One region of the Streptomyces sp. cmx-4-9 genome, then DNA from elsewhere that is predicted to be linked to it. Evidence: riboswitches for the same ligand, from Rfam matches in the RefSeq annotation. Region 1 holds a riboswitch; the other holds the start of a gene.

Region 1 (4,786 bases):
CTGGATGGAGGAGCGCTTCCCCGGCGCCGACCAGTGGAACTCCCTCCACGAGCGGCTCGTCGACGCCTGGCGCCGCCAGGCCGAACTGCTCCCGGCCGGGCCGGTGCACTTCGCGCACTCCGAGACCGACGAGCTCGGCGAGGACCTGATGACGGTGGCCTACCTCCAGGAGACCGCCGAGCAGGCCGGTCTGGACACCGATGCGCTGTCCGTCGAGCGGATCGGCTGGGACAGCCTCTCCGGCCGGTTCGTGGACGAGAAGCTCCGCTTCATCCGCAGCTGTTTCAAGCTGTACCCGTGGGAGTGGCTGGCCACGGACGAGTTCGGCCCGCAGGTCCTGGGCACCTACGACCACGGCGGGGGCTCCGGCACCACCTGCTGGATCGAGCCGCTGTGGAAGATGCTGCTGTCCAACAAGGCGCTCCTGGCGATCCTCTGGGAGTTGTTCCCGGAGCACCCGAACCTGCTGCCCGCCTACCTCGACGGCCCCCGTGAACTGGCGGAGCCCGGCGGCCCCGGCTACGTCGCGAAGCCGCTGCTCGGCCGGGAGGGCGCCGGCGTCACCCTCCACGAGGCGGGCGCCGCCGGCGAGCCGTTCGTGCCCGAGGAGGGGGAGCGGTACTGCTTCCAGGCCCTCGCCCCGCTGCCCGACTTCGACGGCAACCGGGTGGTGCTCGGCGCCTGGGTCGTCGAGGACGAGGCGGCGGGCCTGGGCATCCGCGAATCCGCGGGGCCGGTCACGGACGAGTACGCCCGCTTCCTGCCCCACGTCATCCTCTGACCGCCCGGGCCCGCGACCGGCCGCCGCCGCCCGGCCCGCGCTGCCCGGCCCGCGCCTGCCCGGGCGGGCGGGCGCGGGCGGGCGCGCGCGGGCGCGGATTCGGCCTAGGCGCCGAGGACCGACCGGAGCTGGTCCAGGCCCCAGTCCAGGTCCTCCTTGTCGATCACCAGCGGCGGCGCGATCCGGATCGTCGACCCGTGGGTGTCCTTCACCAGCACCCCGAGCTCCATCAGCTTCTCGGAGATCTCCCGGCCGGTACCCCGCGAGGGGTCGACGTCCACGCCCGCCCACAGCCCGCGGCCCCGCACGGCGGTCACCGCGCCCCCGCGCACCAGCAGGCCCAGCTGCCGGTGCAGGTGCTCGCCGAGCTCGGTGGCGCGCTGCTGGTACTCGCCGGTCCGGAGCATCGCGACGACCTCCAGGGCCACCGCGCAGGCGAGCGGGTTCCCGCCGAAGGTGGACCCGTGCTGGCCGGGCCGGAACACCCCCAGCACGTCCCGGTCGGCGACGACCGCCGACACCGGCACCACCCCGCCGCCCAGCGCCTTGCCGAGCAGGTACACGTCCGGGACGACCCCCTCGTGCTCGCAGGCGAAGGTCTTGCCGGTTCGCCCCAGACCCGACTGGATCTCGTCCGCGACGAACAGGACGTTCCGCTCGCGGGTGAGCTCCCGTACGCCCTGGAGGTAGCCGGCCGGCGGCACCAGCACCCCCGCCTCCCCCTGGATCGGCTCCAGCAGCACGGCCACGGTGTTCTCCGTGACGGCCGCGGCGAGGGCGGTGAGGTCCCCGTACGGCACGATCTCGAAGCCCGGCGTGTAGGGGCCGAAGTGGTCGCGGGCGTCGTGGTCGGTGGAGAAGCCCACGATCGTCGTCGTCCGGCCGTGGAAGTTGTCGGCCGCCACCACGATCTTGGCGTGCCCGTCCGGCACCCCCTTGACCTCGTACCCCCACTTGCGGGCCGTCTTCACGGCCGTCTCCACCGCCTCCGCGCCCGTGTTCATGGGCAGCACCATGTCCTTGCCGCACAGCGCGGCGAGTTCGGTACAGAACTCGGCGAAGCGGTCGTGGTGGAAGGCGCGCGAGGTGAGGGTGACCCGCTCCAGCTGCGCGCGGGCGGCGTCGATCAGCCGACGGTTGCCGTGGCCGAAATTGAGCGCCGAGTACCCGGCCAGCATGTCGAGGTACCTGCGGCCCTCCACGTCGGTCATCCACGCGCCCTCCGCGGACGCGACCACCACGGGCAGGGGATGGTAGTTGTGCGCGCTGTGCGCTTCGGCGGAGCGGATGGCATCAGCAGTTGTCGACACGGGGTCTCCGATCGTCCTTCTTGCCGGGTGGGCCGGTGACGAGAGTGGCGTCACCTTCCTATCGTCGCTCGTATGCCGGACGCAGAAACCTCTCCCGTGACACGCCCGCTATGGTGGACGGTACGCACGGCGACTGGCGTACGGGGAACCAACTCCGGGGGAGCCGTGCGCGTTCGACCGCACACAAGGCCGCTCGCCTGGGCTTCGCGGGGTACCGATCACATCGACCCCGGAGGAGCCCGCCATGTCCGCGAGCCGCCGTCCCGCCCACAGCCACCCTTCCCTGTGGGCCACCGACCCCGAGCTGGCGTCCTTCGTCGCCGCCGAGGAAGTCCTCCAGGCGCAGACCCTGCGCCTGATCCCCAGCGAGAACTACGTGTCCGCAGCCGTCCTCGAAGCCTCCGGGACGGTCCTGCAGAACAAGTACAGCGAGGGCTACCCCGGCCGCCGCTACTACGAGGGCCAGCAGAACATCGACCGCGTCGAGGCCCTGGCCGTGGAACGGGCCAAGGGGCTGTTCGGCGTGGACCACGCCAACGTGCAGCCGTACTCCGGCTCCCCGGCCAACCTCGCCGTCTACCTGGCCTTCGCGAAGCCCGGTGACACCGTCATGGGCATGGCCCTGCCGATGGGCGGCCACCTCACGCACGGGTGGGGGGTCTCCGCGACCGGCTCCTGGTTCCGCGGCGTGCAGTACGGCGTCCAGGCCGGGACCGGGCTCATCGACTACGACGCGGTGCGCGACCTCGCGCTCGCCGAACGGCCCAAGCTGATCTTCTGCGGCGGCACCGCCCTGCCCCGCACCATCGACTTCGCCGCCTTCGCCTCCATCGCCGCGGAGGCGGGATCGGTCCTGGTCGCCGACGTCGCGCACATCGCCGGCCTGATCGCGGGCGGCGCGCACCCCTCCCCGGTCGGGCACGTGGACGTGGTCTCCACCACCACCCACAAGACGCTGCGCGGCCCGCGCGGCGCGATGCTGATGTGCCGCGCGGAGCACGCGAAGGCCATCGACAAGGCGGTCTTCCCCGGCCTGCAGGGCGGCCCGCACAACCAGACCACGGCCGGCATCGCGGTGGCCCTGCACGAGGCGGCGCAGCCCTCCTTCACGGCGTACGCACACCAGGTCGTCGCCAACGCCAAGGCCCTCGCCGAAGCCCTGCTGGAGCGCGGATTCGACCTGGTCTCGGGGGGCACCGACAACCACCTGATCCTGATCGACCTGACCGGGAAGGCCGTCCCGGGCAAGACCGCCGCCAAGGCCCTGGACCGGGCGGGCATCGTCGTGAACCACAACACGGTCCCCTTCGACCCCCGCAAGCCCTTCGACCCCTCGGGCATCCGCATCGGCACCCCGTCGCTGACCTCGCGCGGCCTGACCCCGGGACACATGCCCGCGGTCGCCGAGTGGATCTCGCGGGGGGTCGACGCAGCCGCCAAGGGCGACGAGCAGGCCCTGGCCGCCGTACGCGCCGAGGTCACCGACCTGATGGCCGCCTTCCCGGCGCCGGGCCTCCCGCTGTCCTGAACCCGCGGCGGCCGGTGTCCGGAGCACGGCTGCGGACACCGGCCGGCGGCGCCCGCCCCACGGGGCGCCGCCCCGCCCGCCCCGCCCGCCCGCCGCGTAAGCGGTCGCTCGGCCGGGGCGGTATCCGGACGCCCCGCTACCGCCGGGTACCCGTGCGCGGCACGGGCCGGACCGGGGCGGCCCGCAGGGATCCGGCCAGCGGCGGGCCCGAGCCCGCCCCCGCACCTGAGAGAATGAAGCCATGGCTTCTGATCGTCCTCGCGCGCTCTCCGGCATCCAGCCCACCTCCGGTTCGTTCCACCTCGGGAACTACCTCGGAGCCATCCGCCAGTACGTCGCCCTTCAGGAGACGCACGACGCCTTCTACATGGTCGTCGACCTGCACGCGATCACCATGCCGCAGGATCCGAAGGAACTCCGCGCGAACACCCGGCTGTCCGCCGCGCAGCTCCTCGCCGCGGGCCTGGACCCCGAGCGCTGCACCCTCTTCGTCCAGAGCCACGTGCCCGAACACGCGCAGCTCGGCTGGGTCATGAACTGCATCACCGGCTTCGGCGAGGCCAGCCGCATGACGCAGTTCAAGGACAAGTCCGCCAAGGGCGGCGTCAACAACGCCACCGTCGGCCTGTTCACGTACCCGATCCTCCAGGTCGCCGACATCCTGCTCTACCAGGCGGACGCCGTCCCGGTCGGCGAGGACCAGCGCCAGCACATCGAGCTGACCCGCGACCTGGCCGAGCGCTTCAACCAGCGCTTCGGCCCCACCTTCACCCTCCCCGCCGCGCACATCGTCAAGGAGGTCGCCAAGATCTACGACCTCCAGGACCCGGCGATCAAGATGTCGAAGTCGGCGTCCTCGCCCAAGGGCCTGATCAACCTCCTCGACGAGCCCAAGGCCACCGAGAAGAAGATCAAGAGCGCGGTCACCGACACCGAGGCCGAGGTCCGCTTCGACCCGGCCGCCAAGCCCGGCGTCAGCAACCTGCTGACGATCTACTCCACCCTCACCGGCCAGACCGTCCCCGCCCTGGAGGCGCAGTACGAGGGCAAGGGCTACGGCGCGCTCAAGACCGACCTCGCCGGCGTGATGGTCGACTTCGTCACACCGTTCAAGCAGCGCACCCAGGAGTACCTCGACGACCCCGAGACCCTGGACTCCCTGCTCGC
Region 2 (4,786 bases), on a different contig from region 1:
CGACGCCCTGCGGACCTGCCCACCATGCGGCCCACCCCGAGGCACCCCGAGGCGCACCACCGCGGGCTGGGCCGCCGCTGCCTGCGCCGCCGTGGTCCCGATGGCGGGCGCCCTCGACGGCTGGACCCTGCTCACCGCGCGGACCCCGTACGCCGTCGCGCAGGGTCACCCGAACGGCCACACCCCGGATGCCGTCCCCGGCGCGCCGGGGCAGGCTGTGGCCACTGACCGCCGCCACCGCACAGACGAGGACCGCGCCATGACCCACACCCGGCGTATCGGCGTCATGACCGGGGTCGCAGCGCTGCTGCTGACCGCCACCGCGTGCTCGGGTCTGGGCCGGAGCACGGTGGGCATGCTCAGCTTCCGGGGCCACGACTCCCCGGTCGAGGTGAGCTACTCCAACACCCCCGTCAAGGGGTGCCACCGGATCGAGGTCCCCCACGGGGCCACCCACGTCGAGAACAACACCCTGGTCGACGTCGTCCTCTACCGGACCCCGGACTGCAGCAAGGGCGACCGCGAGGACGGCATCTACGTCGCCACCACCCTCTCGAACGTGACGGCGCCGGCCAGCCTCCCCTGGCGCAGCTTCCGGGTGATCCACTGAGCGCAGGGCGCCGCCGTCCCGCACGCCGAAGCCCGCGCCGTGGCGGCGCACGTGTCACCTGCGGTGACGCGGCGCCGTACGGCGCGGGCTTCGGCATACGGGACGGGGCCCGGGAACCGGCCGGCCGGGGGCCGGCCGCCGCGGTCTAGTCGAGGTAGTCGCGCAGCACCTGCGAACGGGACGGGTGACGCAGCTTCGACATGGTCTTGGACTCGATCTGGCGGATCCGCTCACGGGTGACCCCGTACACGCGGCCGATCTCGTCCAGGGTCTTCGGCTGGCCGTCGTTGAGGCCGTAGCGCATGGAGACCACGCCCGCCTCGCGCTCCGAGAGCGTGCCCAGGATCGACTGGAGCTGCTCCTGCAGGAACGTGAAGGACACCGCGTCCGCGGGCACGACCGCCTCGGAGTCCTCGATGAGGTCGCCGAACTCGCTGTCGCCCTCCTCACCCAGGGGGGTGTGCAGGGAGATCGGCTCGCGGCCGTACTTCTGGACCTCGATGACCTTCTCGGGGGTCATGTCGAGTTCCTTGCCCAGCTCCTCCGGAGTGGGCTCCCGGCCGAGGTCCTGGAGCATCTGGCGCTGGACGCGCGCCAGCTTGTTGATGATCTCGACCATGTGGACGGGGATGCGGATGGTGCGCGACTGGTCCGCCATGGCGCGGGTGATCGCCTGCCGGATCCACCAGGTCGCGTACGTGGAGAACTTGAAGCCCTTGGTGTAGTCGAACTTCTCCACGGCGCGGATCAGGCCGACGTTGCCCTCCTGGATCAGGTCCAGGAAGAGCATGCCGCGGCCCGTGTAGCGCTTGGCCAGGGACACCACGAGGCGGAGGTTGGCCTCCAGCAGGTGGTTCTTGGCGCGGCGGCCGTCCTCGACGAGGATCTCCAGCTCGCGCTTGAACGCGGGCTTGTGGTCCTCCTCCTCTTCGAGCTTGTACTCGGAGAAGAGGCCGGCCTCGATGCGCTTGGCCAGCTCCACCTCCTGCTCGGCGTTGAGGAGCGGCACCTTGCCGATGAGCTTCAGGTAGTCCTTGACGGGGTCGGCGGTGGCGCCGGCCACCATGACCGTCTGTGCCGGGGCGTCGTCCTCGTCGTCGTCCGACAGGACGAAGCCCTGGGTGCCGCCGGCCTTCGGCGTCTCCTCCTCGGCCTCGTCGGCGATGTCCTCGGCCGCCCAGTCCTCGCCCTCGGCCGCGGGGGTCTCGGCCTCGTCGGAGTCCTTGGCGCCGGTCTTCTTCGCCGCGGCCGTCTTCTTGACGGCCGTCTTCTTCACGGCGGTCTTCTTCACGGCGCGCTTCTTCGGCTCGGCAGCCGCTTCGGCCGAGTCCTCGGGAACGGCGGCCTCGTCGGTGGCGGCCGATATCGCCGCCGCGGCGGCGACGGGGGCGGCCGCGGTCTTGCGCGCGCCGATGGGGCGCGGCGCGGCGGCGGCCTTCTTGGCCACGGTGCGGGCGGGAGCGGCGGCCTTGCGGGGCTTCTTGGCCGGAGCCTTGGTGGCGGGCGCCGCGCTGACGTGAAGGGCGACACCCTCCTCGTCGAGGACCTGGTTCAGGCTGCGCAGGACCCGCTTCCACTGGTCCACCGGGATGCGGCCGGCCTCGAAGGCCTGGCGCACGTCGTCACCGTTGATGTGACCCTGCTCGCGGCCGCGCTCGACGAGCGCGACGAGGGCCTCCGATTCGGCGATCTCCGGAGGGAACGTACGGGACGGGCTGAGCGACACAAGGAGCCTCTCGTTGCGAACAGATAAGGGGTGGACGGGACATCATCGCGCGAACTCGGGAAACAGACCCGAGGGGGGTCGGTATTCCGGGGCCGCACGAGGACACCTGTCGGTTCATCGCACGCCCGAGTCGATTCGTTACGCGCTGAATTGAGTGACCTGCGCCACGCTGTGTCCGCGCAACCCCTTCCGGTGCGGATCCGTCCGCCTCTTCCGTCAGTCCGATCTGCGGGCTTCGATGAGGAAACGAGCGGTATGTGCGACGAACGGGCCCTCGCGCTGGATCCGTTCGTGCAGAGCGCGCAGCCGGTCCCGGTGGAGCCCGACCGTGAAGCCCGGCACCATCCAGATCACCTTCCGGAGAAAGTAGATCACGGCTCCGATGTCGTGGAGTTCGGTGCGCAGGCGTTCGGAGCGCAGATCGACCACCTCCAGCCCGGCCGCCGCCGCCGCGGCCACCGCGTCGTCGGGGTGCCGGCGGCGCCGCACCTCCTCGGGCTGCGGCCCCAGGAAGAACTCGACGAGCTCGAAGACGCTCGCCGGGCCGACCTGCTGGGACAGGTAGGCGCCGCCCGGCCGCAGGACCCGCGCGATCTCGTCCCACCAGACGGTCACCGGGTGCCGGCTCGCGACCAGCTCGAAGGCCCCGTCGCCGAAAGGCAGTGGCGGCTCGTCGGCATCGACGACCACCACCGCGCCCAGCGGGTGCAGCAGCTCGGTGGCCTTCTGCACGTTCGGCGGCCAGGACTCCGTGGCCACGGTCAGCGGGGGCAGCGGGGCGGCTCCGGCGAGCAGCTCGCCGCCGCCGGTCTGGATGTCGAGCACGGAGCGGACCGAGGCCAGCCGCTCCCGCAGCAGTCCCTGGTAGCCCCAGGAGGGGCGCTGCTCGGTGGCCCGGCCGTCCAGCCAGGAGAAGTCCCAGCCGTCCACGGAGACGGACTCGGCCTCGGCGACGAGATGGTCGAAAGTGCGCGTCATGTCCCGATCGTCCCAGGTTGGACTCCGGTGATCCAGCAGATATGTCGACTAGAGTGGTCCGCGGGCCGTGACTGGCGTTCGGGTGGATCACCACCGGGGAGCGGCCCGGCGTACCGGTGTACGCCGACTGCCGCGCGCCTGGGCGAACCGCGATCCGCAGCGACGTTCAGGAGACCCCGTGACGACTGCCACTGCCCAGCTGATGGACGGCACCGCCCTCGCCCGCAGCATCTCCGAGGAGACCGCCGCCCTCGCGGCGAAGATCACCGCACGCACCGGGACGGCTCCCTGCCTGGCGACCGTACTGGTCGGCGAGGACCCCGCCTCCGTGACCTACGTGCGCATGAAGCAGAACCGCTGCGCCAAGGCCGGGATCACCTCCCGCCACGTGGAGCTGCCGGCCGGGACCACCACCGAGGAACTGGTGGCCGCCCTCACCGCGCTCTCCGAGGACCCCGGGGTCAGCGGCATCCTGCTCCAGCACCCCGTCCCGCACCACATCGACGAGCGCGCCGCCTTCGAGGCCATCGCCCCGGGCAAGGACGTCGACGGGGTCACCATGCACTCGTTCGCCGCCATGGGCTTCGGGCTGCCCGGCTTCGTCTCCTGCACCCCCGGCGGGATCATGTGGCTCCTCGCCGCCTACGACGTGGACCTGACCGGCAAGCACGCCGTGGTCGTGGGCCGCAGCGCGATCCTCGGCAAGCCCGCGGGGATGCTGCTCCTGGAACAGAACGCCACCGTCACCTACTGCCACTCGCGCACCCGCGACCTGCCGTCGATCGTGCGCCAGGCGGATGTGCTGGTCGCCGCCGTCGGCAAGGCCGAGTTCATCCGCGGCGAGGACATCAAGCCCGGTGCGGTGGTCCTGGACGCCGGCTACAACGAGGGCAACGTCGGCGACGTGCACTTCGAGTCGGCCGCCGCCCGCGCCTCGCTGATCACCCCGGTCCCCGGCGGAGTGGGCCCGATGACCATCGCCGTCCTGCTGGAGCAGACCGTGCAGGCGGCGGCCGCGCAGGCCGGGCTGGACCTCGCGGACCTCTGACCCGTCCCCGCACCCCCCGCGCACGGCGAACGCCCCGGACCCTTCGGCCCGGGGCGTCGCGTTTCCCCGGGCAACCCCCGGAGCCCGAAGCGGCACCCGCGCGGGCTCGCCGGATGAGCACCCGCTCACGTGCGGCCCGGCCCTGCTGCTGACCGGAGCCTGCGTCGTGGTCATGTCCGCGGCCGCCGCCCTCGCCTCCGGCGGTGCGAAGGTCCCCCTGACGTGGCTGGTCGGGGTGTACGTCATCCAGGTGACGGGCGGGATGTGCCTGAGCCCGCTCGGGACGGCACGGCGGGTACGTACCGGCCTTCGCCGTGCGAACCTTGACGGCACGTCCCCAGAGAAGGAGCCGGTGCATGCCGAGTGAACCGCTGTCGCAGAAGGAGATCGAGGACCGCCTGCGGGAACTTCCGGGCTGGGCCTT

The links. Region 1 has a riboswitch for ZMP and ZTP ahead of glyA (serine hydroxymethyltransferase). Riboswitches for the same ligand answer to the same signal wherever they lie in the genome.
Region 2: it holds a riboswitch for ZMP and ZTP, as region 1 does, so the genes downstream of both, ACLJTM_RS17035 (bifunctional 5,10-methylenetetrahydrofolate dehydrogenase/5,10-methenyltetrahydrofolate cyclohydrolase) here and glyA (serine hydroxymethyltransferase) in region 1, are expected to answer to the same signal.

The regions. Positions count from the first base shown of each region.
Region 1 covers NZ_JAEBEE010000001.1:10,444-15,229, reverse strand. The annotation lists gene ACLJTM_RS00070 (glutathionylspermidine synthase family protein) at 1-781, shown strand, start outside; gene rocD (ornithine--oxo-acid transaminase) at 886-2,091, opposite strand; ZMP/ZTP riboswitch at 2,211-2,301, shown strand; gene glyA (serine hydroxymethyltransferase) at 2,336-3,619, shown strand; gene trpS (tryptophan--tRNA ligase) at 3,861-4,786, shown strand, end outside.
Region 2 covers NZ_JAEBEE010000005.1:139,921-144,706, forward strand. The annotation lists gene ACLJTM_RS17020 (hypothetical protein) at 1-610, shown strand, start outside; gene ACLJTM_RS17025 (RNA polymerase sigma factor) at 756-2,336, opposite strand; gene ACLJTM_RS17030 (methyltransferase domain-containing protein) at 2,553-3,314, opposite strand; ZMP/ZTP riboswitch at 3,372-3,465, shown strand; gene ACLJTM_RS17035 (bifunctional 5,10-methylenetetrahydrofolate dehydrogenase/5,10-methenyltetrahydrofolate cyclohydrolase) at 3,517-4,362, shown strand; gene ACLJTM_RS17040 (4a-hydroxytetrahydrobiopterin dehydratase) at 4,719-4,786, shown strand, end outside.